Regions from separate parts of the Pradoshia sp. genome, predicted to be linked through region 3. Evidence: riboswitches for the same ligand, from Rfam matches in the RefSeq annotation. Region 3 holds a riboswitch; each other region holds the start of a gene.
The links. Region 3 has a riboswitch for S-adenosylmethionine ahead of metK (methionine adenosyltransferase). Riboswitches for the same ligand answer to the same signal wherever they lie in the genome.
Positions count from the first base shown of each region.

Region 1: it holds a riboswitch for S-adenosylmethionine, as region 3 does, so the genes downstream of both, ACI35L_RS14175 (bifunctional homocysteine S-methyltransferase/methylenetetrahydrofolate reductase) here and metK (methionine adenosyltransferase) in region 3, are expected to answer to the same signal.
Region 2: it holds a riboswitch for S-adenosylmethionine, as region 3 does, so the genes downstream of both, ACI35L_RS08115 (O-acetylhomoserine aminocarboxypropyltransferase/cysteine synthase family protein) here and metK (methionine adenosyltransferase) in region 3, are expected to answer to the same signal.

Region 1 is NZ_JBJEFJ010000159.1:205-6,271, reverse strand. It holds partial or broken gene metH (methionine synthase) at 1-3,029, opposite strand, end outside; gene ACI35L_RS14175 (bifunctional homocysteine S-methyltransferase/methylenetetrahydrofolate reductase) at 3,026-4,876, opposite strand; SAM riboswitch class I at 4,962-5,066, opposite strand; gene ACI35L_RS14170 (class I SAM-dependent methyltransferase) at 5,190-5,792, shown strand.
Region 2 is NZ_JBJEFJ010000086.1:28,975-41,717, forward strand. It holds gene argF (ornithine carbamoyltransferase) at 1-975, shown strand, start outside; gene arcD (arginine-ornithine antiporter) at 1,042-2,457, shown strand; gene arcC (carbamate kinase) at 2,492-3,457, shown strand; gene ACI35L_RS08075 (YuzL family protein) at 3,513-3,641, opposite strand; gene ACI35L_RS08080 (3-hydroxyacyl-CoA dehydrogenase NAD-binding domain-containing protein) at 3,821-6,211, shown strand; gene ACI35L_RS08085 (acetyl-CoA C-acetyltransferase) at 6,241-7,419, shown strand; gene ACI35L_RS08090 (acyl-CoA dehydrogenase family protein) at 7,498-9,282, shown strand; gene ACI35L_RS08095 (arsenate reductase family protein) at 9,367-9,720, shown strand; gene gcvH (glycine cleavage system protein GcvH) at 9,795-10,178, shown strand; gene ACI35L_RS08105 (toprim domain-containing protein) at 10,421-10,756, shown strand; gene ACI35L_RS08110 (thioredoxin family protein) at 10,783-11,040, shown strand; SAM riboswitch class I at 11,173-11,282, shown strand; gene ACI35L_RS08115 (O-acetylhomoserine aminocarboxypropyltransferase/cysteine synthase family protein) at 11,371-12,687, shown strand.
Region 3 is NZ_JBJEFJ010000168.1:11,769-24,511, forward strand. It holds gene ytkD (RNA deprotection pyrophosphohydrolase) at 1-450, shown strand, start outside; gene ACI35L_RS14745 (ABC transporter permease) at 428-1,240, opposite strand; gene ACI35L_RS14750 (ABC transporter ATP-binding protein) at 1,233-1,997, opposite strand; gene ACI35L_RS14755 (ABC transporter substrate-binding protein) at 2,017-3,030, opposite strand; gene ACI35L_RS14760 (alpha/beta hydrolase family protein) at 3,221-3,964, shown strand; gene ACI35L_RS14765 (DUF2584 domain-containing protein) at 3,988-4,230, shown strand; gene ACI35L_RS14770 (hypothetical protein) at 4,307-4,603, shown strand; gene ACI35L_RS14775 (hypothetical protein) at 4,652-4,885, shown strand; partial or broken gene ACI35L_RS14780 (nucleotidyltransferase family protein) at 4,938-5,444, shown strand; gene pckA (phosphoenolpyruvate carboxykinase (ATP)) at 5,506-7,077, opposite strand; SAM riboswitch class I at 7,433-7,562, shown strand; gene metK (methionine adenosyltransferase) at 7,686-8,885, shown strand; gene asnB (asparagine synthase (glutamine-hydrolyzing)) at 9,085-10,971, shown strand; gene ACI35L_RS14800 (gamma carbonic anhydrase) at 11,292-11,822, opposite strand; gene ACI35L_RS14805 (alpha/beta hydrolase) at 11,931-12,734, shown strand.

The sequences.
Region 1 (6,067 bases), on a different contig from region 3:
ACATGATCACGTATATTTGCTTCTTCATCCGCCACATAATCAGCCAGACACAGATACGGATTCTTCCGTTGTCGCGGGAAGGTAAAGCTTTCAATGACCTGGGTCCTGCTTTCGTCTGAGTAGATTTTCAGTTCATTGCCTTTACTTGCCGCAGGGTAGAACCGATAGGCAGCATGCAGCTTAATCAAGTCTTGTTCAACAATTTCATTGACAATGGATAGCAGGTTCATCACTTTTGGGTCTTCCTCAGCAATCAGCTTATCAATATTGCCTTTTAAGCCGAAATGGTGTCCAAAAAGCATTTGCTTATTGATATATGGATATACTTGCTTCAGCGGATAGTCTCGCAGGATATGGCGTTCTAAGTCCTCTGGTACTGGCGGACTTAACTGGTCCTGCACCGTCTTAAGAGGTGTTTCAGCACTCTCAATGGCTGCTACCTTAACCGCCTCAGGTTCTTTCGTTTTTCGTTTCTCTCCTAGTATTTCCTTGAGGAAATCTGCTTGTGTTTCTTGGTCATGCAGCTGGTTTACAAGATCAAGGCCTTTCATGGCATCCTTCGCATATACGACGGGTCCAGTATATTCTGGAGCAATCTTATTTGTGGTAAATCTCCTCGTTAAGGCTGCGCCGCCGACAATGATTGGCGTATTGATTCCAGCCTCCTTCAAGTCTTGTGCCGTTATGACCATTTGCTGGGCTGATTTCACAAGCAGACCGGATAAACCGATGATGGTTGGATGTTCCTTTCGTACCGCCTCGATAAGGGTTTGAGGGGTAACCTTGATGCCCAGGTCCACGACTTCGTATCCATTATTGCTTAAGATGATGTCAACGAGGTTCTTCCCAATATCATGAACATCCCCCTTCACGGTTGCGAGCACCATTTTGCCCTTAACAGTCTTATCACCGGACGTTGTCATCAGCGGTTCAAGCTGGGAGACAGCTGCTTTCATTGCTTCTGCACTTTGAAGTACCTCAGCAACGATGAGCTGATTATCATTGAACAACTCGCCAACCTTGGCCATCCCCGCCATTAGCGGCCCATTGATAATATCAAGAGGGGCCATTCCTTCTGTGAGAGCTTCATCAATATCCTCCTTCAGTCCCTCCTTCGTTCCTTCAATGATATATTCAGGAAGGCGCTCAAGAAGCGGCAGCTTTTCCTTCTGCTCTTTTTCCACCGGTTTCTTCGTACGGTAAAATTCCACGAATTTCGAGAGCGTTTCATCAGAATTATGAAATAGCAAGCCTTCTGAAAGCTTGATTTCCTCCTCAGGTATGAGGGCAAACCTTTGCAGATTCTCTGTATTGACGATGGCATAGTCAAGCCCAGCCTTCGTGCAGTGATACAAATAGACGGCATTCAACACTTCCCTTCCTTCAGAAGGAAGCCCAAAAGAAACGTTGCTGATTCCGAGGATGGTGAGTGTACCTGGGAACTCCTTCTTGATGGCAGCTAATCCTTCAACTGTTTCGGCAGCTCCATTTCGATATTGCTCATCTCCCGTTCCAACTGGGAAGACGAGTGGATCAAAGATAATATCCTCCGGATGAATTCCATATTTCTTCGTCAATAACTCATAGGAACGACGGGCAACCTCAAGCTTTCGTGCAGCACTTACCCCCATCCCCTTCTCATCAATCGTTCCGACGACAAGGGCTGCGCCATATTGTTTCGCCAGCGGAATGATACTCTCAAATCGCTCTTCCCCGTCCTCAAGATTGATGGAGTTGATGATGGCCTTCCCTTGGGAATAGCGAAGTGCTCGTTCAATGACGGCTTCATCTGTTGAATCAATCACAAAGGGAACCTTCACTTTATTGGCGACAACCTTCATGAATTGCTCCATATCCTCTACCTCATCGCTGTCAGGGTCAGCCAGACAGACATCAATGACATGCGCTCCCTTTTTCACCTGTGCGCGGGCAATTTCGGCAGCCTCTTCAAAGGCCCTTTCTTTAATAAGCCGCTTGAATTTACGTGATCCAATAACATTGGTCCGTTCTCCAACAAATAATGGGCGCATGGAATCGTCATAGGTCAGCGCTTCAATTCCTGAGAGCATATGCTTCATTTGAGGCTCCGGTGCTCTGCGGGGCTCAATCCCTTTGACTGCTTCGGCAATAGCCCGAATATGATCTGGGGTCGTTCCGCAGCATCCGCCGACAAGATTGATCCATCCTTTTTCCGCGAATTGCTTGATTTTCTTAGATAAGGATTGCGGCGTTTCATTGTACTGACCGTTCTCATCTGGCAGCCCTGCATTTGGATAACAGCTGACAGCACTTGGCGTCAGCTCGGATAAACTGCGCAGATGCTCGGCCATGAATTCTGGACCTGTTGCACAATTAAGCCCAATCGCCAATGGATTCATATGGGCGGACGATATATAAAATGAATCGATCGTTTGTCCGGCAAGTGTTGTTCCCATTGGCTCAATCGTCCCTGATAGAATCAGCGGAAGCTCTCTCCCTTTTGAGACGAAGGCATTCTGCATTCCGATATACGCAGCCTTTACATTCAGCATATCCTGGCTGGTCTCAAGGAGGAGCAGATCAACTCCGCCGTCAATTAAGCCCCTCACCTGGGTTTCATAGGATTCGACGAGCGTCTCAAATGTCGTTCCTCCGGTTACGGATAAGGTCTTGGTTGTCGGTCCCATTGAGCCGGCCACAAAGCGCGTCCCGTCTTCTGTTCCGAGACCATCGACAGCCTCTCTCGCAAGCTGGGCTGATTTCACATTCAACTCATAGGCAAGATGGCTTAATCCATATTCATCTAGGACAATCGGTGTCGCACCGAATGTATTCGTCTCGATAATGTCAGCTCCCGCAAGCAAATACTGCTCATGGATGGTTCGAATTGCATCCGGTCTTGTGATGGACAAATATTCATTGCACCCATCATATTCCTCCCCTCCAAAATCCGCTTCCGTCAGATTAAGTGCCTGGATCATCGTTCCCATTGCCCCATCAAGGATGACAATTCTCTCATTCAGTAAATCTCTTAATTTATGTGAATTCATTGTTCAAACACATCCCCGCTTATGACTGATTTCTTCGTGCTGGCGTATGCCACAAGTTCTCCGCTTAATTCATATCTCATAAAAGGTGTAATAATATAATGTCCGTTAAAATATTCTGCCGCCGCATCCAAAAGCTCCTTAGAAATGGCGAGACTTTCCCTCATCGATGCCTCCGCATCTGTTCCTGCCTTTTCCATTGCACGCAGCACAGGCTCCGGCAAGGTAATTCCCGGCACCTCATTATGCAGGAACGAGGCATTCCGGTAACTCGTCAGCGGCATGATCCCAATAAAGATCGGGGCTTTAATATGCCTGGTCGCTTCATAAACTTCCCGAATTTTCTCGACGGAAAATACCGGCTGCGTGAGGAAATAATCCGCTCCCGCCTGGATTTTCTTCTCCATTCTCACAACAGCCTTATCCACATATTTTACATTTGGATTGAAAGCCGCAGCCACCTCGAAATTCGTCTGTCCGCCCAGCGATTTCCCCGAATAGGAAATACCCGCATTGAACTGTTTGACTAATGAAATCAAGTCAATGGAAGACAAGTCATAGACAGAGGTTGCACCTGGAAAATCACCGATTTTCGAGGGATCTCCCGTTACAATTAGGACCTCATTAAGCCCTATTGTGTGCATCCCCATTAAATGAGATTGCAAGCCGATGAGGTTGTGGTCGCGGCACGTCAAATGGACAAGTGGATTCTTCTTCAGCTCAGCCTTCAGCAAGGAAGCAATCGCGACGTTTGATATGCGAGGGGAGGCCAGAGAGTTATCCGCTAGCGTAATGGCATCAGCCCCCATCTCGTGCAAATATCGACTCCCCTTCATGAACTCTTCCACTCCAAGCGTTTTCGGCGGATCCAATTCTACGAGAATAGCAGGCCCTTTCTTCACCTTCCCTAAAATCGTCTCTTTATCCGGCTGTCGAAAATCATAGGTGTAGACATGGGATTTTCGGCTGATGACCTCCTTCTTTTCTGTCAAAGGCACAAGACCAAGAATCCCCTTTTTAATGGCCCGTACATGGGCGGGCGTTGTCCCGCAGCAGCCGCCAATTAACCGCACACCCTGTTCCACGAGCTGTTTCGCTGCGCTGACAAAATAATCTGCATCAGTCGAGTAAACATAACGGCCATCCGTAAAGTCGGGCAGACTCGCATTAGGATAGGCAGAGTAGAAGGCATCTTCTCTTAATGGCACCTCCTCGAATGAACGAATCATATGGTAGGGCCCCATGCGGCAATTTAACCCAATGATATCGGCTCCTTTTCCTTTGATCAGGTCAAAGGCATCCTTCACCTGCATGCCATTTTGAAGCAGGCCGACTTCATGCAAGGAAATATTGGCGACAATCGGTAAATTCGTTTGCTTTCTTGCTATCTCAAGGACATATAATAATTCCTCTAGGTCATAATAGGTTTCCAGGATTAGACCGTCCGGCTCTTCTAGAAGAAGCGCATCCAGCTGCTCCTTGAAATAGGTCCCAATCTCCGTCAAGCTTAGCTCGGATTTCCGTACGCTGCGTAGCCCGCCTATCGTACCAAGGACATAAACCCGGCCTGCTGCCGCTTCCTTGGCAAGCCTGACTCCCTCCCTGTTTATCCGCTCAACCTCACCTTCAAGTCCGTAGCGCTTCAGCTTGTGAAAGTTAGCTCCAAATGTATTTGTCTGAATCAGATCGGCACCTGCTCCTATATATTCCTTATGTAATTCGGCAATCCGTTCTGGATTGGTGAGATTTAATTCCTCATAGCATGTATCTATCCCAAAGGAATAGAGCAATGTACCGCTCGCTCCATCTCCAACAAGGATTTCCCCCTTAAGTCTCTCTAGTAAACGCATCTTTTCCCCTCCCCTTGAGTATGCAGATGGATGTCCGATTATAAAGAAAGAGCCTTTCAAAAATGAAGGCCCCAGTTATGTACGGCACTCATCTTTCAAGCTAAGCTTGCTGGATTTAGCACCTTGGACACTGTTTGTCCAGGTTGCTGAGGTTTCGCAGGGCCAGTCCCTCCGCCTCTCTAGATAAGAAAATATTGGATTGTTTATTAAATTTACTACAAATTTTCAGTAATTTCAATTTATTTAGAAAATTATTCTCAGAAAGTTACCCCTCACCCATATTTGGGTAATAAGGGAATGAGGTGAATGATGTATGAAGGATTTCGTTTCAAAGCAATTTAAAGAACCAAAGGGATTGATTGGAAAAGCAGCAGGCAAGGTCATGGCAGTTGAAAATGGCGTATTATATGATTGGACCTTCAAGGAGCTCGGATTGGTAAATGGAGATAAAGTACTCGAGATTGGATTTGGCCCAGGTGAGGGGCTGCATATGCTTCTCTCTTCCTTCCCGAAATGCCGTCTTGATGGCTTTGATCCATCACAGGCAATGATAGACTTGGCCAAAGAGCGAAATGAAGACTCCCTGAAAAGCGGGCGTCTCACCATCACGCTTGGAACAGCTTTAGATGTACCATTAGAGAATCAATATAACCGTATATACAGCGTTAACAGTTTCCCTATGTGGGAGGAAAAAGAAACCTCCCTTAGCCGTTTGCATGCCCTTTTGACAACTGGAGGAAGCCTCACCATCACCGTCCAGCCCCGGCAAAAGGATGCCACCATCAAACACGCTGCCAAGCTCTCCCTCGAGATTTCGTCACTCATGAAAAGGACTGGATTCCATTCCATCAGAACAAATGAAATGGAGCTGAAACCATGTACCGCTGTTTCCGTCAGCGGGATAAAAGGGGACTAAGCTATTTTAATAAAGATTGTAAGAGGCACCCTAAAAGTCAGAATCAAAATCTACCTTTTGGGGTGTTCGATTATCACGAACTAATCAGCTATTGGATATGATTCTTATCAATCAGTTAATAACTCAGTCTTATACGTAGACCGAATATTTACCGGTATTTTATTAAAAATGTGAAGGGGAATTCCCCTTTCACACTTTTAAAGTGTGTATGGAATCTCCAATAATAAATAAAAAAATGGGGTAAGTTGGTTCGTAAACAAACTCCATCCAGCCCT
Region 2 (12,743 bases), on a different contig from region 3:
TTCTTATGTGAAAAGGATTTTTCTGAAGAAGAATTATTATACATGATTGATTTTGCGGCTAATTTGAAAGAAATGAAGAAACAAGGCATTCCGCATCATTATATGGCTGGCAAGAACATTGCCCTTCTTTTTGAAAAACCATCAACAAGAACTCGCTGCTCTTTCACAGTTGCTTGTATCGATCTAGGAGCACACCCTGAATACTTGGGTAAAGATGATATTCAGCTTGGAAAGAAAGAATCTATTGAAGATACAGCAAAGGTTCTTGGCAGAATGTTTGACGGAATTGAGTTCCGCGGATTCGAGCATTCTAAAGTAGAGTTATTGGCTGAACACTCTGGTGTTCCAGTATGGAATGGCTTGACAGATATGTGGCATCCGACTCAAACATTAGCAGATTTCTTAACTGTTAAAGAAAATATCGGCCACTTAAAAGGTGCGAAATTTGTCTATGTCGGAGACGGCCGCAATAATGTTGCAAACAGCTTGCTGATTGGCGGAGCAATCGTCGGTATGGATGTGAGAATTTGCTCTCCTGAATCTTTATTCCCTGAAAGCTCTATCGTTGAGACAGCAAGAGAATTGGCAGAGAAATCTGGTGGACGTGTAACCATTACAGCAGATGTTGATGAAGCGGTAAATGGAGCAGATGTCATTTATACAGATGTTTGGGTATCCATGGGTGAAGAGGATAAATTCGCAGAACGCATCGCCTTGCTTTCTCCATATCAAGTGAACATGGAGATGATTAGAAAAACAGGCAATGATAATGTTATTTTCCTTCACTGCTTGCCAGCATTCCATGATCTAGAAACTTCCTATGGCCGTGCAGTGCATGAAAAACACGGATTAAGTGAAATGGAAGTGACAGATGAGGTATTCCGCAGCAAACACTCTAAAGTATTTGATCAAGCGGAAAACCGTATGCACACAATCAAGGCTGTAATGGCCCTAACATTGGGTGATATTGATTAATCACATAGATCAGGAGGCGGGGATTTGCTTCCCTGCCTTCACAATTTATCAAAGAGGTGAGAAACAATGGATGGTAACAAGAAGTTAGGTTTGGTTTCGTTAATCGCGATTGTTGTCGGTTCCATGATTGGCGGCGGAGCATTTAACTTAGCCTCCGACATGGCAGGAGCCGCATCACCTGGTGCCACAATCATTGGTTGGGTCATCACAGGTATCGGGATGATTGCTCTAGCATTCTCTTTTGAAAACTTGAATGAAAAACGCCCTGACCTGGATGGCGGGGTATTTAGCTATGCTACAGCAGGTTTTGGTAAATTCCTAGGGTTTAACAGTGCTTGGGGGTACTGGATTTCTGCTTGGCTCGGAAACGTAGCCTATGCGACACTCGTATTCTCATCCATCGGTTATTTCTTCCCAATCTTTGAAGGCGGCCAAACGATTGCTGCCATTATCGGGGCAAGTATACTTTTATGGTTCGTTCATGGTCTTGTATTAAGCGGTGTACACTCTGCAGCGCTTGTTAACGTCGTGACAACAATCGCTAAGCTTGTTCCTATTTTCCTATTCATTATTATCGGTATTTTTGCTTTTCATGCAGATATTTTCATCGATGATTTCTGGGGAACAGGCGGCGGATTCCAATTCGCTGATGTCATGGCTCAATCAAAAAGCACAATGCTAGTTACATTATGGGTATTCATTGGTATTGAGGGAGCGGTTGTTCTTTCAACTCGTGCCAAAGACAAAAAAGATATCGGTAAAGCAACTGTTATCGGTTTGGTAAGTACGCTCATTATTTATATTTTAATTTCCTTCTTGTCTATGGGTGTTATGGCTCGAGCAGATGTAGCTGGGTTAAGCAACCCTTCCATGGCCTATGTACTTGAAAGTATTGTTGGTCCTTGGGGTGCTATTGTCATCAACCTTGGCTTGATCATTTCCGTATTGGGAGCTTGGTTAGGCTGGACAATGCTTGCAGCTGAAATTCCATATTTGGCAGGTAAAGAAAAATTATTCCCATCTTGGTTTGCAAAAGTGAACAAGAATGGTGCGCCATCCAATTCTCTATGGCTGACAAACGGATTAATCCAAGTATTCTTACTTACATTCCTAGTATCTGAGGAAGCGTATAACTTTGCATTCTCATTAGCATCATCAGCTATTTTGATTCCATATGCTTTCACAGCATTCTATCAATTGAAATATTCCATTCAAGATAAAGCAGCCGATCGTACGAAGAATCTCGTTGTCGGGATTGTTGCGAGCGTCTATGCTATCTGGATGGTCTATGCAGCCGGTGTCGGTTACCTACTATTAACTATGCTGCTCTATGCACCAGGTATCATTATTTATTATCTCGTTCAAAAAGAAGCCAATGTGAAACAAGTATTCACCAAATCAGACTTGGCGATTTCTGCCGCACTTATTATCTTTGCGGTCATGGCTATTTATGAATTGATCACTGGAGGCATTACAATTTAATCCATTCATTTGATACGGTAGGAGGAATTCTTTTATGAAAAGGCAAAAGATTGTCATTGCTCTCGGAGGCAATGCTATACAGTCTGGAGATGCGAGTGCTAAAGCACAGCAAAAGGCGCTTGAGAAGACAGCCGAACAGCTTGTCGGCCTTGTCGAGAAAGGAAATGATATTTTAATCTCTCATGGGAACGGTCCGCAGGTCGGCAATATTCTTTTGCAGCAAAAAGCAGCGGACAGTGAAAAGAATCCAGCAATGCCTCTCGATACATGCGGTGCAATGTCCCAAGGGATGATCGGGTATTGGCTAGAAAATGCAATGGATAAAGCATTAGCCAAAAAGGGGCTGGATAAAGAGGTTGTCGGCATTGTTACACGAGTAGTGGTTGACGAGAATGATCCTGCCTTCATTCATCCGACAAAGCCGATTGGTCCTTTCTATACAAAAGAAGAAGCAGAAAAAATGATGTCCGAAACAGGGGCTTCTGTAAAAGAGGACGCAGGACGCGGCTGGAGAAAGGTAGTTCCTTCACCAAAGCCGATCAGCATTCAAGAGCATAAAAGCATCAATACACTTGTTGAAGACGGCAAAATTGTCATCTCAACAGGCGGCGGCGGAATACCGGTCGTAGAAAAGAATGGAGAATTAATCGGAGTCGAGGCTGTAATTGATAAGGACTTTGCTTCAGAGAAGCTAGCTGAGCTTGTTGATGCGGATGTTTTCCTCATTCTTACAGCTGTAGACAATATTTATATCAATTTCAATAAACCGAACCAGCTGATGCTTGAAGAAGTTGGTACGGAACAGTTAAAAGAATATGCGGCGGAAGGGCAATTCGCACCGGGAAGCATGCTTCCAAAGGTTGAGGCCGCCATTCAATTCGCAGAATCAAGGGAAGGCAGAACAACAATCATTACCTCCCTTGATCAAGTTGTGGAAGCCCTTGAAGGAAAAGCAGGAACAAGGGTTTCCATGGAATATAATAAAATGTACACCGTTTAATTAGGCAAACAAGGTTCATGGGCCCTGTACCATTCATATAATGGTATGGGGTCCATTATTTTTTGAATTGACTATTCTGGCTGTTGGACTTTCCATAACGCTTTTCTACATGCGGTCCAGCGTCTCCTTTCACGCTTGCCGCACTGACACCTGCTTTAGATGGATTTTTCTTTAATCGAGCCATTAGTGAATCACCTCCACATATAGCTTTTACTAAATGATGCAAAACAAAAATACCATTTTTATGGCTTTTTCATTGCAGAATTTACAAATATCTCTTATATTTATAAATATAGGATATTAATTTTCAAATTTTTTTGAGTTAAAAATGAATGAGCATTCATTCAAATTAAAGGGGGATTAATGTTGAACCTTCAAATTAAAAAAGCAGCCGTATTAGGCTCCGGAGTAATGGGATCTGGGATTGCCGCACATTTAGCCAATCTGGGGATTCCAGTTAAGCTACTAGATATCGTTCCGAGAGAGCTTTCTGGAGACGAACAAAAGAAGGGGCTTACACTCGAAGATAAGCAAGTTCGTAACCGACTAGCCCAAACAGCGATTCAAAAATTAGTCAAACAAAAGCCTGCACCACTGACTTCAAAGAAAAACCTATCATTAATCGAAGCAGGAAATTTCGAGGACGACCTACCGAATATCGGTGACTGTGATTGGATCATTGAGGTAGTTGTTGAAAGATTGGATATTAAACAAAGTGTATTTGCTCAAATAGATGAATATAGAAAGCCTGGGTCGATTATCAGTTCCAATACATCCGGCATTTCAATCGAAGCGATGGCAGAAGGACGCTCAGAGGACTTCCGGAAGCATTTCCTTGGAACTCACTTCTTTAATCCGCCGCGGTACTTAAAGCTATTGGAGATTATCCCGACAAAGGATACCGACCCGCAGGTCTTAAAGGCGATGAAATTGTTTGGTGAGGATGTACTTGGCAAAGGAGTCGTAGAGGCGAAGGATACACCGAACTTCATCGGGAACCGAATTGGAACCTATGGCTTGCTCGTCACTGTCCAGGAAATGATTGAAAGGGGTTACAGTGTTGGCGAGGTTGATTCTGTAACAGGCCCGCTGATTGGACGTCCGAAGAGTGCGACATTTAGAACGCTTGATGTAGTCGGTCTTGATACATTTGCGCATGTTGCGAGGAATGTCTATGACAATGTCAGCAATGAAAAAGAAAAGAACGTATTTGAAATACCAGAGTTCATGACAAAAATGCTTGAAAATGGATGGCTCGGAAGCAAATCAGGCCAAGGATTCTACCTAAAGAAGGGGAAAGAGATTCTTGAGCTGGACCCATCTACGCTTGAATATACAGAGCGCAAGAAACTGAAAGCGCCATCACTAGAGATGGCGAAGCAGGCGAAAGGCGCAGCTCGTAAATTGAAATCACTTGTCTATGCGAAAGACCGCGTGGGGGAATTATTGTGGAATATCACTAGCCCAACACTTGTGTACTCAGCACAATTATTAGGTGAGATTGCAGATGATATCGTCGCAATTGACCAAGCGATGAAGTGGGGCTTCGGCTGGCAGCTTGGGCCGTTTGAAATCTGGGATGCCATTGGGGTTGAGAAATCTGTAGCTAAGATGGAAGAAGAGGGTATGACGGTTCCTGCGTGGGTGAAAGAAATGCTTGAAGCTGGCCACACCTCCTTCTATAAAGAAGGGGAGAATGGCACGCTCTTCTATATAAATGGAGACTACAAGGAAGTCGCTGTTAATGAGAAAGCGATTAACTTGAAGCAGCTCAAAAAGCAAAAAGGAGTTATTAAGAAAAACAGCGGCGCCAGCCTGATTGATCTCGGCGATGGTGTTGCCTTGCTTGAATTCCATTCACCAAATAACGCGATTGGTTTTGACATTATCCAAATGATTAATTATGCGATTGATGAAGTCGAGAAGAATTACAAAGGCTTGGTAATTGGCAACCAGGGCAAGAATTTCTGTGTCGGTGCCAACTTGGCCATGATTCTCATGGAAGTTCAGGATGACAATATATTTGATGTTGATATGATTATTCGTCAATTCCAGCAAGCGATGATGAAGATTAAATATAGCAAGAAACCAGTAGTAGCTGCACCGCACAATATGACACTGGGCGGAGGAGCAGAAATTTGCTTGCCGGCAGCCCGCATTCAGGCCTCATCTGAGACCTATATGGGTCTTGTTGAAACAGGAGTCGGCTTGCTTCCTGGGGGAGGCGGAAATAAGGAATTGTATATCAAACATTTGAGCAGCCTGCCAAATGGGGTAGACTTTGACCTTACCCAAATAGCCATCAAGGTATTTGAAACCATTGCCACAGCGAAGGTATCCACATCCGGTGAAGAAGCCCGTGATAATAACTTCTTGAATGCGGCAGACGGCGTAAGTGCCAATCCTGATCATCAATTATATGATGCGAAGCAGGTCGTTTTAGGATTAGCCAATACAGACTATAAGCCGCCGGTTCGCAAGAAAATACCTGTATCCGGTGAGCCTGGATATGCAGCCCTGCTGCTAGGGGCACAAACGATGCTTTATTCCGGCTATATATCTGAGCATGATTTGAAGATTGCGCAGAAGATTGCCTATGTACTTGCAGGAGGCAAGGTTCCATATGGCACTGAGGTCGATGAGCAGTATTTGCTTGACCTTGAGCGCGAGGCTTTCATCAGTCTTGTTCAAGAAGCTAAATCACAAGCTCGTATGCAGCACATGCTCGTTAAAGGCAAGCCATTACGTAACTAAGAATAAATCGATTTATGAGGGGGATTGGCATGAGAGAAGCAGTAATAGTAGCTGGAGCAAGAACGCCGGTCGGAAGAGCGAAAAAAGGAACTCTTGCAAGTGTAAGACCGGATGATTTAGGTGCTTTGGTTGTTAAAGAAACATTAAAACGTGCAAATAATTATGACGGTCCAATTGATGATATGGTGTTTGGCTGTGCGATGCCTGAAGCAGAACAAGGCTTGAATGTTGCAAGAAACATTGGAGCATTGGCTGGGCTTCCATACAATGTGCCAGCTATCACCATCAACCGCTATTGTTCCTCTGGCCTTCAATCGATTGCCTACGGAGCGGAGCGCATTATGCTCGGCCATTCTGATACGGTGCTGGCCGGCGGGGTGGAATCGATGAGCATGGTCCCGATGATGGGTCATGTCGTCCGCCCTAATGCCACATTGGCTGAAACGGCTCCTGAATATTATATGGGTATGGGCCACACAGCTGAGGAAGTAGCAAAGAAATTCAATATCTCCCGTGAGGATCAGGATGCGTTTGCTGTACGAAGCCATGAGAGAGCGGCTAAAGCAATCGCTGAAGGAAAATTCAAGGATGAAATCGTTCCGGTTGACGTAACCCTTCGTCAGGTTGGGGCAGATAATAAATTGATTGAAAAGCAAATCCAATTCGATACTGATGAAGGTGTTCGACCAGGAACAACGGCAGAAGTACTTGGCAAACTGCGCCCAGCTTTCTCCGTCACCGGTACGGTCACTGCAGGGAATGCTTCTCAAACGAGTGACGGTGCTGCTGCTGTTTTGTTAATGGATAAGGAAAAGGCTATTGCTGAAGGATTAAAACCGCTTTTGAAATTCCATTCCTTCGCGGTTGCAGGTGTACCGCCAGAGATTATGGGAATTGGTCCAGTTGAGGCTATTCCAAAGGCACTTAAACTCGCTGGATTAAGCCTGTCTGATATCGGTTTGTTTGAATTAAATGAGGCGTTTGCTTCTCAATCCATTCAGGTTATCCGTCATCTAGGCTTGGATGAAGAAAAGGTCAATGTTAACGGCGGAGCCATTGCGCTTGGGCATCCGTTGGGCTGCTCTGGAACGAAATTGACACTCAGCCTTCTGCATGAAATGAAGCGCCGCAATGAGCAATTCGGTGTCGTGACCATGTGTATCGGCGGCGGAATGGGTGCTGCAGGCGTATTCGAATTACTGGCTTAATAGATGAATAGAATTCACTCCGGCAGAAGAGGTCAGTACCTTTTTGCCGGAGCCAAACATTAAGGAGGAACGAAGAAAATGGCTAACCAAACAGAAGAAGTGTTAAAAGGCGGAGCATTCTTAATTGAAGATATCGATGCAGAGAAAATGTTCACACCGGAAGATTACTCAGATGAGCATAAAATGATTGCGAAAACAACTCAAGACTATTTGGTCAATGAAGTCATTCCACAAGTCGAATACTTGGAGGAGCATGAATTTGACCGTTCTGTCAAACTATTGAAGCAAGCTGGAGAGCTTGGATTACTAGGAGCTGACGTACCAGAAGAGTACGGCGGCCTTGGTCTAGATAAGATTAGTTCTGCGCTAATTACAGAGAAAATGGCTCCTGCAGGAGGGTTCTCCATTACTCATGGCGCTCACGTTGGAATTGGTTCCCTTCCAATTGTCTTGTTCGGTAATGAAGAACAAAAACAAAAATACTTGCCGCTTCTTGCGACAGGTGAAAAATTGGCTGCCTATGCACTAACTGAGCCGAGCTCAGGATCTGACGCACTTGGTGCGAAAACAACAGCTAAATTGAATGAAGCGGGTACTCATTACATCCTTAACGGAGAAAAACAGTGGATCACGAATGCTGGATTCGCAGATGTATTCGTTGTTTATGCGAAAATCGACGGCGACAAATTCTCTGCTTTCATCGTCGAAAGAGAATATCCAGGCGTTTCTACAGGAGCAGAAGAAAAGAAAATGGGAATCAAGAGCTCTTCAACACGTACATTGATTTTGGAAGATGCTGAGGTTCCAGTTGAAAATCTTCTAGGCGAAGTTGGACGAGGACATGTCATCGCCTTTAATATCTTAAATATCGGACGTTACAAGTTGGGTGTAGGTGCAGTAGGTGCCTCCAAACGCGCTCTTGAGCTTGCATCAAGCTATGCAAATCAGCGTCAGCAGTTCAAAACACCAATTTCCTCCTTCAATCTGACTAGAGAGAAGCTTGCGACAATGGCATCCAAAATCTATGCTTCTGAAAGCTCTGTTTATAGAACAGTTGGTTTATTTGAAGAAAGAATGAGCCGCTTGAGCGATGAAGAAGTAAAAGATGGCAAAGCAGTTGCACAATCCATTGCCGAGTATGCCATCGAGTGCTCTCTCAATAAATTCTTTGCCTCTGAAGTATTAGATTATGTTGTCGATGAAGGCGTACAAATTCACGGCGGATATGGCTTTATGGCTGAATATGAGATCGAAAGAATTTATCGTGACTCTCGTATTAACCGTATTTTCGAAGGAACAAACGAAATCAACCGTTTGCTTGTACCAGGTACCTTCTTGAAAAAAGCGCTTAAAGGCGAACTGCCATTGCTTCAAAAAGCCCAAGAGATTTCTGAAGGCCTTATGATGATGATGCCGGAAGAAGCAGGAGAAGAGCCGCTTGATCAAGAAAAGCTGCTAGTGAAAAACGCGAAGAAAATCGGGATCATGATTGCCGGCCTGGCTGCTCAAAAATTCGGTACAGAGCTTGAGAAGGAGCAAGAAATCCTTGTGAATATTGCAGATATTGCTTCTTACATCTATGCTATGGAATCTGTTGTCCTTCGTACCGAAAAGGCCATTCGTGCAACTGGTCTAGAGAAGAACAAACAGAAGCTTCTTTACACACAAATCTTCTGCCAGGAAGCATTTGGAGAAATTGAGAAGCATGCGAAGGAAACCCTTGTTGGCACAGAAACAGGTGATACTCTTCGCATGATGACATCTGCCCTTCGCAAATTCACTCGTTTTACTCCAGTAAACGTGATTGCGCTTAAACGCGAAGCAGCAGAAAAAATCGTTGAAGCAGAGCGCTTTGTTCTTTAATGAAAAGTAGATGTTATGAAGCCCGGCATGTGCTGGGCTTTTTTCGTGCGGATATGATATGCTTCAAATGAGGTGAAGATAAATATGATGACGTTTTATTGGTACCCAAAATGCGGGACATGCAGGAAAGCGAAAAAATGGCTGGATGATCATGGCGCAGCCTATGAAGCCATCCATATCGCTGAAACCCCGCCGACAAAAGAAGAGCTTAAAGCGATATATGAAAAAAGCGGTTTACCTTTGACGAAGCTCTTCAATACAAGTGGAATGAAATATCGTGAATTAGGGTTAAAGGACAAACTGAAGGGAATGTCTGAGGATGAGATGCTCTCCTTATTGGTCTCTGACGGAATGTTAATCAAGCGTCCGATTGCGTATGACGGGGAAAAGGCAACCATCGGCTTTAAGGAAGAAAATTTTGAGTCTGTATGGGCATGAATTAATTGTCAAAAAAATCGTTTGATGTCATGATAGAGATGATGAAAGACTACATAATATGGGGGTAGAGCAAAATGAGCATACTGAAGGATTTGAAATACACAAAAGAGCATGAGTGGGTTAAGCAGGAAGATGGAACAGTGCGTATTGGAATCACTGATTTCGCCCAAGCGGAGCTTGGTGACATCGTCTTTGTTGAACTTCCTGAAGTGGATGATGAAATCACAAAAGACGAACCATTCGGAAGCGTAGAATCTGTTAAAACGGTCTCTGAGCTCTATGCGCCAATCAGCGGAAAGGTTGTTGCCATTAATGAGGAGCTGAGTGACAGCCCTGAATATGTCAACGAATCTCCATATGAAAAAGCATGGATGATTATTGTTGAACCATCTAACAGCAGTGAATTAGAGGATTTACTCAGCGCTGAACAATATGAAGAAGCCATTAATGAAGACTAATTCTTAAAGGATATGAGAAAGGGAAGGAGATGTCCTTCCTTTTTTTAATGCCTATCTATTTGTCCTTTGAATGCGGCTTGCCTTCTTAGAACTACATAATCTGCATACTAATAACATGCTTTTGATTGTTAGAGAACCGAGAAAAGCTTTATGCAAAGAGTTGGTTTGTTACATTTACCTTGCATGGGGTATGATACGTATAATAGAAGGAAGGCTTATAATAGCTCGGAAAAGGTGATGAAATGACGGACAAGGTCATCATTGTAGAAGGCAATCGCGACCGAAAGAAGGTATTGGCCGTTTTGGCTGAGGATATAGAAATCATTTGCACGAATGGAACAATAGGGCTTGAGAAGCTGGATGAATTAGTGGAATCTCTTGAGGATAAGGATGTATATATACTGGTGGATGCCGATGAATCTGGAGAGAAATTAAGACGTCAATTAAGAAGAGAGCTCCCGAATGCGGAGCATTTATATATAGATCGAGTGTATCGAGAGGTCGAGGATGCCCCTGCCCGTCATATTGCAGAGGTTCTAACAGAAGCCGATATTCTTGTGAAATCGTTCAATCAATAAAAGATAGAGAGGATCGAAGAAGATTCATGAAGAAAGCTATCTATGCGTATACCCCCTTATGCGGTACATGCCAAGTCGCAGGAAAGATGCTTGATGTGGCTGAAGAGCTAGTGTGCAATGTCGAAATCGAAAGAGTGAACTTAAATTATGCTAAGGAGCTTGCGGAACAATATCAAATTGAGAGTGTGCCATGCTTAATTCTCCTGGAAGGAGAGCTGGTGGTTGATAAAATATATGCCTTCCAGTCGGTTCCGTATCTTATTGCACGATTGCGTGATTTATAGAGTGTAAGAAAACAGATCTGTTATTTCGAGTAAACAGTCTGTTTTTTTGTGGGTATTAATAATTAAAAATTCAGAATTATCAATTGACTCCTTTTTTTTCCTATGCTATAGTTTTAATCAACTAAACTGAATAACTTATCGAGAGTGGCGGAGGGACTGGCCCGTTGAAGCCCGGCAACCGGTATCACTAAATGTGATGCACGGTGCTAAATCCTGCGGAATCATATTCCGGGAGATAAGGCGAGATGAATCGAATCTACCCTCTTCTCCTAAGTGAAGAGGTTTTTTATTTTCCGGGAAATCACAAAAGATGAAAAGGAGTGTCGAAGGATGGGAGAAAAGAAGAAGTATCGCTTTGAAACAGTAGGAATTCATGGAGGGCTGCAGGAAGATGCATTATCTGGAGCAAGGGCCGTGCCTATCTATCAATCCAATGCTTATTTATTTAAGGATACAGACCATGCGGCCAATTTATTCGGGTTATCAGAGCCTGGCTATATTTATACCCGGATTCACAATCCGACATCGAGTGTCCTTGAGGAAAGGGTTGCAGAGCTTGAGGGTGGAATTGGTGCGCTTGCTGTTGCGAGCGGTCAAGCAGCCGTCACATTGTCCATTTTGAATATTGCGGGTGCAGGCGATGAAATTGTGGCAGCTTCTACACTCTACGGGGGTACATATAATTTATTTGCGACAACACTCCCTAAATATGGAATAGAGGTGAAGTTTGTCGACCCAAGTGATCCGGAGAATTTCAGACAGGCTATCACGCCGAAGACGAAGGCTGTCTTTGGAGAAACAATCGGTAATCCAAGCTTGAGTGTACTGGATATTGAAAAGGTGGCAGAGATTGCCCATGAGGCTGGTATTCCGCTTATTGTTGACAATACATTTGCGACCCCGTATTTATGCCGGCCAATTGAGCATGGAGCAGATATTGTTGTTCACTCTGCAACGAAATGGCTGCTTGGGAATGGAACAACCTTAGGGGGCATTATTGTGGATGCAGGAAAGTTTGACTGGAATTCTCCGAAATTCCCAGGGTTTACGGAGCCTGATTCAAGCTATCATGACATCATTTACAGCGAGGCCATTGGGGCAGCTGCCTATATTATTAAAGCGAGAGTCCAGCTATTAAGGGATTTGGGTCCAGCCTTAAGTCCATACAATGCATTTCAATTTATTCTTGGTCTTGAAACCCTGCATGTCAGGATGAAGGAGCATATTGCCAATACTGAGGAGATCATTGAATACTTAAAGCAGCATCCAGCTGTAAGCTGGGTTCTGTATCCAGGTGATCCAGACCATCCTGATTATGAGCTCGCCAATAAATATTTGCCAAAAGGAGCGGGTGCTGTAGCTGTTTTCGGCATCAAGGGCGGAAGGGCTGCCGGAAAGACATTGATTGATACAATCGGCCTGTGGTCACATGTCGCGAATGTCGGAGATGCGAAGAGCTTGATTATTCATCCCGCAAGCACGACTCACCAGCAATTAAGGGGAGAAGATTTGAAGGCATCCGGGGTGACTGATGATCTCGTTCGTCTTTCCATCGGGATTGAGAATGTGGAGGATTTAATCGAAGAGCTTGAGCTTGCTATCGAGAAGGCAACAGGCATCAGCTCCCAATCCGTTACAACGAAATGATAGAATTTTGTGGTAAAATAAAAAGTCCTTATTGACACCTCGTTCTTCTCCATGGT
Region 3 (12,743 bases):
GTGCAGTGGAATGATAAGCAAGGTTTATTCGGGCAAGCGGCAGCCCATGTATTAGTCATTTGTTCCTATCAAGGCAAGTGGCTGCTGACGAAGCATCCAAAGCGAGGAATTGAGTTTCCAGGAGGAAAGGTTGAAGAAAATGAAACCCCTGTTCAGGCAGCAGTGCGTGAAGTGAATGAAGAAACAGGGGGAATCGCGGGAGATATGATCCCTCTTGGTGAATATAAGGTGGAGAGTGAGCCATCGTCTATCATTAAGGCGGTTTACTATGCAGATATTGTCCGGCTGGAGGATAAAGGAAGCTATATGGAAACGGACGGCCCCCTCTTAGTTGATCGATTGCCGGACAATTATCAAACAAGCTCTGACTATAGCTTTATCATGAAAGACAAAGTTGTTCCCTATGCATTGGACCGATTAGCTGCAATCAATGATGCTGGTCACGAATAAGCTTTGATTCCAGAAATTCAACGAATTTATACATAACGGTGGCAAAGACCGCGATGACAAGCAAGGCCATGAGCACAAGGGTGAAATTAAAAACCTGGAACCCGTAGATGATTAAATATCCGAGTCCCTCGGAGCTGACCAGGAATTCTCCTACAATGACGCCGACCCAGGCAAGGCCGACATTGACCTTTAGCGTAGATATGATAACTGGCAGGGAATAGGGGAGGACAGCTTCCATAAAGATACGGCCCCGCCCAGCCTTAAAGGTTTGCAGCACCTTTATATAATTCGGATCAATCTCTCTAAAGCTCGTATACACGACAATGGTTGTGATAATGACAGAGATGATAATCCCGTTTGCGATGATAGATGTCATACCCGGGCCCATAGCCACGATTATAATGGGACCGAGAGCGACCTTTGGCATCGCATTAAAGATAACAAGATACGGGTCCAGAACCTTGGAGAGAAGCGGTGACCACCAGAGTGCAGCAGCCAGCATCGTGCCAAGCAGTGTGCCGAGAATGAAGCTGACAACCGTTTCAAATAAGGTGAGACCGGAATGAATAGCCAGACTCCCATCCTGAATCTTTTCAATCAGCATTTTGACGACTTTTGATGGAGCAGAGAAAAGAAGCGGATCAATCCAGAGAAGACGGCTCGCCGTCTCCCATAGAGCAAAGAAGAGTACGAATAGTATTCCTTGGTAGCCCCATACTTGGCGCTGTGATTTCTTCAATTGCTGGAGATAGCCGCGATGAAGGGCTTGCACTTTCTGTTCATCAGGCATATTGCTCCATCTCCTTCCAGATGGCTTGGAATACTTCATTGTAATCCGGGTGATTCCTGGCTGTGAATGGGGAGAGATTCCTTACTTCCTCCGGGACAATAAATTCCTTATGAATTTTGCCGGGATGGGGTGAAAGCAGGAAAATACGGTCGCTCATGGCAACGGCCTCCCCGATATCATGGGTGACGAGAATCGCTGTTTTCCCAAATGACTTTAAGGTTGATGAGACCAGGTCCTCTAATTTCAGCTTTGTTTGGAAGTCAAGAGCAGAGAAGGGTTCGTCGAGTAATAAAAGAGTCGGATTTGTGGCGAGTGTACGTACGAGTGCGACCCGCTGCCGCATACCGCCTGAAAGCTCGCGTGGGAATTTCCCTAACACATCGCCGAGCCCGATTTGCTCGAGTAAAGAAAGGGCACTGGCCTCATGCTCATCGTCTAGCTTCTTTAACAGCTTAGGACCAATCAGGATATTTTCCTTAATAGTCTTCCATGGAAAGAGATAATCCTGCTGAAGCATGTAGCCAATATCCTCTCGGCTCTCTAAGACATTATGGCCTGAGATGGTTACTGAGCCCTCTGTAGGCTTCATCAGACCCGAAACAATGGAGAGCAAGGTAGTTTTACCGCAGCCGCTTGGGCCGAGAAGAGAAATGAATTCTCCCTTCTCGACGCTTAACGTAATGTCTTCAAGTGCAGCTGCAGCTTCATTTTTGGATAAATAGAGGTGTGAGACATTTTTAATTTGGAGTAAAGGCATAGTGCTATATTCTCCTTTGTTATTTGGAGACCTCTTCGGCGAAGGAGGTATCCACTAATGTTTGGTGGTCAATTTGTGATTCGATTTCTCCAGCTTCCTTCATGATATCCTGAAGATTTGCCCATTCTTCCTTATCAAGGATGGGATCGAGGGCAAACGATTCCTGCGCCTTATAACGCTCAACCGCTAAAGTGATGATGGATGTATCGGTGTCCTCGAAATAAGGTGAAATAATCTTGGCGACCTCAGCTGAATCAGTTTCTTGCACCCATTGTTGAGCTTTATAGATGGCCCGTGTGAATTTTTCAATCGTATCTTGGTTATCTTTTATATAACTCTGTTTAGCCATGAAGGTGGTATAAGGAATATGGCCTGATTCTTGGCCGAATGAGGCAACGATATACCCTTTGCCTTCTTTCTCGAACATGCTTGCCTGGGGTTCGAATAGCTGGACGAATTCACCTGTACCTGATGAGAAGGCACTCGCGATATTGGCAAAGTCGATATTCTGGATTAAATCCAAGTCCTTCTGTGGGTCGATTCCATGCTTCTTCAATACGAACTCGCCGACCATTTGCGGCATCCCGCCTTTTCGCTGGCCTAAGAAGGTACTGTCCTTCAGCATATCCCAGTTGAAATCCTTGATTTCTTTTCTTGAGATTAAAAAGGTGCCGTCTGTTTGGGTAAGCTGGGCAAAATTAATGACCGGATCTCGTGATTCTTGGGCATGCACATAGATGGATGTCTCTGAGCCGACTAGCGCGACATCAGCTCCTCCTGATAATAGGGCTGTCATGGTTTTATCACCGCCCCAGGTAGTCTGCAGGTCGACTTTAAGGCCTTCTTTTGTAAAGAAGCCTTTCTCAAGGGCGACATATTGCGGAGCGTAGAAAATGGAGCGGGTTACCTCTGCCACGCGGACTGGTTTCAATGCTTTCTCTTTATCATCCCCGCTGTCTTTGCAGGCAGCTAAACTAAAGAGAAGAACGAACGATAACAAGCAGAATAGGCTGGTTTTAAGCTTGTTCTTCAAGGGAAATTCCTCCTTAACGGGCAATATGTATGCCGTTGGTTTAATACTTGCATTGTATGTATACCGGAAAAAATGTGTGATTGCCTATAAATGAAAGGAGTGAGGAAGAGTGGAACAAACATCCTCTAAGCTTGGACAAATCGTCAAAAAAACACGATACCCTTCCCCGCATCCAAGGATTTCTTTATATATGGTGACCTATCTCTCGAATGGCTTGACGGTGAAAGGACTGTTGGCAGAACCAAAGGATGCTGGAATACATGATGGTTTTCTATACCTGCGAGGCGGGATCAAGAATGTCGGCACCGTCAGACCGAGCAGAATCATCCAGTTCGCCTCTCAGGGATTTGTTGTGTTCGCTCCCTTTTACCGAGGGAATCAGGGAGGGGAGGGAGATGAGGATTTTGCTTTGGAGGACCGCTTTGATGCGATTGCCGGCTTTGAATTATTGAAGAGGCATCCAATGGTTAATCCAGAGCGGATTCACCTATTTGGTTTCTCACGAGGAGGAATTATGGCTCTTTGGGCAGCTATTGGCTGTCCGGAGGCTGCCTCCCTTGTCACGTGGGGAGGAGTATCAGATATGGTGCTTACTTATAAGGAGCGGATTGATCTTCGAAGAATGCTCAAGCGGGTCATTGGGGGAAGCCCGATGAAGTATCCGGCTGCCTATAAAGCACGTACGCCTCTCTATGAGATAGAGAGAATCGCTTGTAAGGTACTGATTATTCATGGCGAGGAAGATAAGAATGTCTCCATTCAGCATGCAGTGATGCTTGAGGAGCGGTTGAGAGAGGCAGGTAAAGAAGTGGAAACATGGTATTTTCCCGGATTTACCCATTACTTTCCACCGGAAATAAACCGTCAAATTGTACGTGATCTGACGAAATGGATGAAAGAAACGGCTTCCAATGGTACGATGGTAAATAAGTAGATCAAACGAGGGAGTTGAATAATGTGGGCATGCCAATGGAGATGAATACCCTCATTGTGACGAAATCTAATGAGAAGCGTGTTCAGGAAAATCTCTTCACATTACAAAAGGATGGATATCGATTATATCCAATTGATATTCCGATTGAAATTCGGACAACGCTTGAAGGAGACACAAGAGGAACAGCATTGATCAAGAAGGTAGAATGGGAGAACGCTAAGACAACGATAACCTATCAGCTTATCTCCTTAAATTCCAGCAACTAAGAAGCTAAAAGGCAGACAGAAGGCATATGCACTGTGTGCCTTTTTTGATTTTCCTAGCGATAAAGGGGGAGACAGAATGGATTTTCAGATTGGTATTTTTGTGTATGATTATGAATTTCACCGTGATGACACGGTTAGTCAGCTGTCTCTGATAAGTATCTTGGAATCAGGCTGTAAGGAGGCGGCCCTCCGTAATTTGAAGACACAAGTGGATGATAGTTTTTTGGACGGAGAGATATCTTTCTGGATTCGAGGAGAGCGGTTTGGCGGTATGAGCTATGCTACGACCTCTCTCTTGACGACGTGTGAGACCTTGATTCGGTTCAAGGATTATGAGAAAGATGGAGGGGCAAATATTATTTTTCTGGATTAATCAACGGATTTCTTTATTCTGCTAAATGAGCAGGACTGCCAATTAAAGGTGTTGGATTATCAGTATGAAACAGATGAAGAGGGCTTTGTCCTGTCTGTTGAACAGACTGAAATAGTAAGTGAGCGTATTCCGAAAGGGGTGTTTGAGGCGGAAATTATGAAAGCTTGCTCTGACTTTGTTTCCTTCTGTGAGAAAGCTCAATTGCCTGTAAATAAAGATGAATTGGCGGATATTAAGAGATATTGTTTAAGAGCGGTGAATGAAATGAGAGGCGGGATGTAGATTGAAGAATGAAGCAGATATCCTTAAAGTCATTCAACAAGACCGTTGGATGATGGAGACCTTGGAAGCAGCCCAATCTTTGCATAAATCAGATTGGTCGATTTGTGCCGGTTTTGTCCGTACAAAGGTATGGGATGTCTTACATGGGTATACAAAGAGAACGCCGCTTCCAGATATAGACTTTATCTACTTCGATGAGAGCGAGACAGATGAGAGAGTGGAAAAGGTTTTAGAGCGGAAGTTAGAGAGGCTCCTGCCGGGCAGGCCGTGGTCCGTCAAGAATGAAGCAAGGATGCATATGGTCAATCAGATTCCTCCGTATACTTCAACTAGTGATGCTATCTCTAAATTCCCCGAAACGGCAAGTGCAGTCGGCGTAAAGCTGGATGAACATGGAGATCTTCAATTATGTGCACCATGAGGCGTGCATGACCTCCTTGCGATGAAGATACGGCCGACTCCGTTTTTTACAGAGACAGCCGAGCGGCTGGATCTATATGAAAAGAGAATAGCGATAAAGAACTGGCTGAAGAAGTGGCCGCTCGTTGAGAAGAATTGAATGGTGTACATACAAAAAAAGTGGAGAAATCATAATTGATTTCTCCACTTTTGCTATTTCTTTAAGCAATTGGACCGCCTTTAATGACGATATTTGTGTCGATATGATCAAATGACAAGAAATTCTCACGGAACTTGGCTGCAAGCTCATGAGCTTTCTTATAGTAGGCCTCTTGATCTGCCCATGTTTTATTTGGCTGCAATACGACATCGGGTACGCCAGGGACATGAAGCGGGATATGTAGGCCGAATACACTGTCTTGAACGGTTTCAACATTGCTTAGTTCACCCTCAAGGGCTGCCTGTACCATCAAGCGGGTGTATGAGAGCTTCATACGGCTGCCTGTGCCATATTCGCCGCCTGTCCATCCTGTATTGACCAAGTATACCTGGACATTATGCTCCTCGATGTTCTTGCCAAGCATCTCCGCATAGCGGGTAGGCTGAAGCGGAAGGAATGGTGAACCGAAACAGGTTGAGAAGGTTGCCTCTGGTGCAGTAATGCCGCGTTCTGTTCCAGCTAGTTTGCTCGTGTAGCCGCTCAAGAAATGATACATGGCTTGTTCCTTTGTCAGCTTGCTGATAGGAGGCAGCACACCGAATGCATCAGCTGTCAAAAAGATAATGGTTGTCGGGTGCCCAGCCACACTTGGTTTGACGATGTTGTCGATGGCATCGATTGGGTAAGCAGCCCGTGTGTTTTCCGTTAAGAAACCATTGTCATAGTCAGCAATGCGAGTCTTATCATCAACCATTACATTCTCAAGGACAGAACCGAATCGAATGGCATCGAAGATTTGCGGCTCTTTCTCATGAGATAAGTTTATGCACTTTGCATAGCAGCCCCCTTCGATATTAAAGACACCGCTTGGAGACCAGCCGTGTTCATCATCACCAATCAAGCGGCGGCTCGGATCTGCTGATAAGGTTGTCTTGCCTGTACCGGAAAGACCAAAGAATAGGGCAACATCCCCTTCCTGTCCAACATTGGCTGAACAGTGCATGGAGAATACGTCTTTCTCAGGAAGCAAGTAGTTCATGATGGAAAAGACGGATTTCTTCATTTCCCCGGCATATTCTGTACCGCCGATTAAGACGACTTTCTTCTCGAATGAAACGATAATGAAGGTTTCGGATCTCGTACCGTCAACTTTCGGGTCTGCCTTAAATCCAGGCGCACAAATAATCGTGAATTCTGAGCTATGGGTTTTTAGTTCTTCCGCTGTCGGGCGGATGAACAGCTGATGTACAAACAGATTATGCCAAGCATATTCATTGATTACTTGGATAGGTAAGCGGTATTCTTTATCTGCACCTGCGTAGCCATTAAAGACGAAAAGTTCATCCTGCTTATTCAAGTAGCTGATGACCTTCTCATACAGGTTCGCGAATGCTTCCTCCGAGATGGGTTTATTTACGCTTCCCCAGTCAATTTTATCCTTTGAGGAAGCTTCCTCGACAATATATTTATCTTTTGGAGATCGACCGGTATACTTGCCTGTTTCTGCCTTGATAGCACCAGTGGATGTCAAAATCCCTTCATTTCGTGCTAATACTTTCTCAACCAATTGAGGAACGGATAACTGGATGTGCATATTCTCATTAGATAGCAGTTGCTTCAACTCATTGGACATTTCAACATGGCTCATAAGAAATCATCCTCTTCCAATTAATGTATTTGTCTCTTGTATGAAAAATAGTATAACATATTTGTGTAAATTAAACATACTAATTAACGATTAGATAAATAAAAAATATTAAACAACCGTTCCACATCCTTAGCTGCTGCTCACTTCCTTAGCCATACAGGATTGATTCGGCTTTTAATATTTCCTATTACTAATATTGTTAACTTGTTCACAATATATTATATCAATTTATTCATAAAATTGCGACAGTTGAGGGGCTTTGAAACCCATACAAATATATCCTGCACATATATTGACAGTTCATAGTATAGTAAGTTAAGATTTAACTTTGAAACGGATACTCTTATCAAGACTCGGTGGAGGGAACAAAGCTCTATGAAGCCGGGGCAACCTGCAGTTTGAACCGCTATTAGGTTCACGCAAAGGTGCTAACTTGATGCAAGGCTAATAGAAGCCTTGAACGATGAGAGTGAAAGGCGAATTTCGTGAGATATAGACCTTTCCTCTTTAGGAAGGTCTTTTTTTGTGCATTCAGGACATGACTAAAGATAATGAGTAACCGTATAGATAAGTACTTAAGGAGGAGTTTTATTATGTCGACTAAGAGACATTTGTTTACATCTGAATCTGTAACTGAAGGGCATCCAGATAAGATTTGTGACCAAATTTCAGATTCCATTCTAGATGAAATCCTTGCGCAGGATCCAAATGCGCGTGTAGCTTGTGAGACTTCTGTTACGACAGGCCTTGTCCTTGTTGCAGGAGAAATTACGACTTCCACCTATGTGGATATTCCGAAAATCGTTCGTGAAACGATTAAAGGAATTGGGTATACAAGAGCGAAGTACGGTTTTGATGCAGAGACCTGTGCTGTCTTGACGTCCATTGATGAGCAGTCAGCAGATATTGCTCAAGGGGTAGACCAGGCGCTTGAATCTCGAGAAGGAACGATGACAGACGAAGAAATCGAAGCAATCGGTGCTGGTGACCAAGGCCTGATGTTTGGGTTTGCCTGCAATGAAACAGAGGAATTAATGCCTCTACCAATCTCACTTGCCCACCAATTATCAAGAAGATTGACAGAAGTACGTAAGCAGGAAATCCTGCCATACCTTCGTCCTGATGGAAAAACTCAAGTAACTGTAGAATACGATGAGAATGATAAACCTGTTCGTGTTGATACAATTGTTATTTCAACTCAGCATGACCCGGAAACAACCCTTGAACAAATTCAGGCGGATTTAAAAGAGCATGTAATCAAGTCAGTTGTTCCGGCTCATTTAATTGATGAAGCGACAAAATACTTCATCAATCCAACAGGCCGCTTCGTGATTGGCGGACCTCAAGGAGATGCTGGATTAACTGGTCGAAAAATCATCGTTGATACGTATGGCGGTTATGCGCGTCATGGCGGTGGTGCTTTCTCCGGCAAGGATGCGACAAAGGTAGACCGTTCTGCTGCCTATGCTGCCAGATATGTAGCGAAGAACATCGTGGCAGCCGGTCTCGCTGAAAAGGCTGAAGTTCAATTGGCTTATGCGATTGGAGTAGCTCAGCCTGTATCCATTGCGGTGAATACTTTTGAAACTGGCAAGGTTGATGAAGATAAGCTGGTTGAATTAATCCGTGCAAACTTTGACCTTCGTCCAGCTGGTATCATCAAAATGCTTGATCTGCGCCGTCCAATTTATAAACAAACAGCTGCTTACGGCCATTTTGGACGCAATGACCTGGATCTTCCATGGGAGAAAACAGATAAAGCAGAAGTACTTCGTACACAAGCTTCCATATAATGAAAAAACCTTAGGGCATACATGCCCTAAGGTTTTTTTAATAGTCTTTATGCGACAAATGACATACTAATGTTACATATTTTTCTAAAAATACCGGTAAATAATTCGTAGGATTCGACATATTTTGCGCAAAAAGTCTGATAGTATAGATTGGTGCAATTATAAAAAATATTTATTATAAAGCGAGGTTTTTTTCGTAATGTGCGGTTTTGTTGGGTGTGTTCTAGATAAATGTCAAGATGCTCTCGTATCTGATTGTTTAAAGGAAATGAACAATCTTATTTACCATAGAGGACCAGATGATGAAGGTTTTTATGTTGATGAATATATTCAATTAGGCTTTCGCCGTTTAAGTATTATTGACCTGGAAAGCGGTCACCAGCCACTTTCTTTTGAGAATGAACGGTATTGGATCGTTTTCAATGGTGAAATTTATAACTATTTGGAGCTAAGAGAGGAGCTTTCCCTTAAAGGGTTGGAATTCAAGACGAATTCTGATACGGAGGCTATCCTTGGTGCATATGCGTATTATGGAGAAGCGGCTGTTAAGAAGCTGCGCGGGATGTTCGGGTTCGTCATTTGGGACAAAAAGGAGAAATCCATCTTTGCAGCACGCGATCCGTTTGGAATCAAGCCGTTCTTCTATAAAGAGGAAGAAGACAGATTATTCTTTGCCTCTGAGAAGAAGAGCATCGTATTGGCTTCTGGTGATGAAGAGGTTAATTTGGATGCATTGCAGCATTATTTAACTTATCAATTCGTGCCTGAGCCGGAAACAATGACAGATGGCATCAAGAAGCTGCTCCCAGGACATTATCTAAAGAAATCAATCGGGGGACCAATTGAAATCGGTCAATATTGGAAGGCGTCCTTTTCACCAGTTCTGAAGTCAGAGCAGGATTGGACAGAGGAGATTCGTGAAGTAATGATTGACAGTGTACAGAAGCATATGCGCTCAGATGTGCCTGTCGGTTCATTCCTTTCCGGAGGAATTGATTCTTCTATAATTGCTTCTATCGCAAAGAAATTCCATCCAAATATTAAGACGTTCTCTGTCGGCTTTGAGCATGAAGGATTCAGTGAGATCGATGTGGCAAAAGAAACAGCCGATAAATTGGGCGTAGAAAACATTAGCTACATCATTTCGCCGGAGGAATATATGCAGGAACTGCCGAAGATTATGTGGCATGCTGATGATCCGCTTGCTGACCCGGCATGTGTACCACTTTATTTCGTTTCAAGGGAAGCGAGAAAGCATGTGAAGGTCGTGCTGTCTGGGGAAGGAGCGGATGAATTATTTGGCGGTTATAATATTTACCGCGAACCGCAATCTCTTGAGGTATTCACGAAAATGCCTGCAGTCTTAACCCGTTCCTTAAAACGAATTGCGGCTATTCTTCCTGAAGGGGTTAAAGGAAAGAGCTTCATTGAACGTGGCTGTACACCAATGGAAGAACGCTATATCGGCAATGCGAAAATGTTCGTGGAGGATGAAAAGAAAGAGCTGTACAAACCATACCATGGCGGGTTGGATTATAAGACCATTACTGCACCATTCTATCGTGACGCAGCAGGGTATGAGGATGTCAGCAAGATGCAATACATTGATATTCATACATGGCTCAGAGGGGACATTTTGTTAAAGGCTGATCGGATGACGATGGCACATTCTCTTGAGCTGCGTGTACCATTCCTTGATAAGGAAGTATTTGAGGTGGCATCTAAGATTCCATCTGATATGAAGACAAGTCATGGCACAACTAAGTACATTCTGCGCAAAGCCGTGGAAGGAATTGTTCCTGACCATGTCCTCACAAGAAAGAAACTAGGTTTCCCTGTTCCAATTCGTCATTGGCTGAAGGATGAGATGTATGATTGGGCTGTGAACATTATTCTGGAAAGTGACACGGACCATTTATTCCATAAGGATGTCATTCTCCGTTTGCTTGATGACCATGTAAAAGGAAAGGCCGATAATAGCCGCAAGATTTGGACAGTACTTGTGTTCATGATCTGGTATGGAATCTTTATCGAAAAAAAGTACTCTTTTCAAACAATGACTGAAGATTTAGTAACGACACATTAATAGGGATGTAATAATCCTGGGGCATCCGCTTCCGTTGCGGATGCCTATTCTTTATGAATGGATGATACCGTTTTCAAAAAAATATTTAATGGAAAATGAAACCAAAATGATTCTTATACAGTAAAATAATTGATAGGTACTAAGTAATTATCTTTCCATACATACAAGAACAAACATATGAACTATTCAGGCTGGTCATTAAATAGATGTAGAGAAATGAGGTTGTCATGTTCCTCTGGCAGGACAAATTGGAACACCCTAATATGATAATGAACATAAAAAATGGGTATACAATAAGATGTATCCCATTCTATATTGGTTTATTGATTTGGTTGGATTGGTTGTATACTGGCATAATAACGGCCTTTCTCAGCATACTCTCGATAGATTCGGTCCATATCCTTTATGTCCTCGTCTGTTAACGGGCGGATTATTTTAGCTGGGCGGCCGAACGCAAGGGTATTTGGCGGGATTTTCTTGCCCTGCGGGACAAGACTGCCGGCACCGATGAAAGCACCTTCGCCAATTTCAGCGCCATCGAGAATGATGGAGCCCATTCCTATTAAGGCTTTCTTCTTTACATGGCAGCTATGAAGGATGCACTGATGTCCGACTGTGACATCATCCTCAAGAATCAACGGATTATTAGGGCTTTGATGCAGGACAGAATTGTCCTGAACATTGACATTGTCGCCGATGATTACGGGGGCGACATCGCCTCGAATAACCGTATTAAACCAAATGCTTGAGTTCTTGCCAATCGTAACGTCACCGGTTATGACAGCATAGTCAGCTATATAGGCTGATTTATGTAAGGAAGGGATTTTATCTTTATATTGATATAATTTCATTTCATAACCTCCGTATTCTATTGTAAAATAGATAGTTAATGAAAGTGTACATATAAAAAAATGATGTGTAAATATATTTACGTATAATCAAACTGGAGGAGTGCATCTATGAAAAAATGGGAAACCGAGGGGAAGGCTAACGGGGTAATTGTCATTGTCCATGGGGCAATGGAGCATTCCGGAAGATACACTTGGCTTGTCCAAAAGTGGCTGTCAGCTGGATACCATGTTATAAATGGAGACCTGCCTGGACAAGGGATGACTTCAAGAGCAAACCGCGGCCATATTAATTCGTTTGAAGAATATATCGATACCGTAGAGACGTGGGTGAATGAAGCCTATACATTCGGACTGCCTGTCTTTATGCTTGGCCACAGCATGGGTGGTTTGGTTGTGATTAAAATGCTTCAATCGAGAGAATTTAATCTTGCAGGCGTTATCCTGTCATCCCCTTGCTTCGGAACATTGATTAATCCGCCTAAGATGCTGGATACCATTTCCCATGTCATGAATCTTGTGTATCCATCTTATCGGAGAGGTACGGGGATTACCATTGACATGGCTACGCGCAATAAGGAAGTCATTGAGTTTGACTTAAATGATTCTCTTTATGTGACGAGTGTGTCCATTAGATGGTATCGTGAACTGGTAAAGGCGATGAAGGATGCCTTTGATTTTGATGAGGATTTTCCGGATATTCCATTACTGGTCATGCAGGCGGGAGATGACAAAATTGTTGACCGCAATATGGTAAGGGAATGGTTCAATTATTTCCCTGCCTCTGAGAAGCATTATAAAGAGTGGCCAAAGCTGTACCATGAGATATTTAATGAACCAGAGCGGGAGGACGTATTCCAATACGCCAAGAGCTTTGTGGAAGCCCGCCTCCGTAATATTGGGTATATCATTTAAGGAGATGGA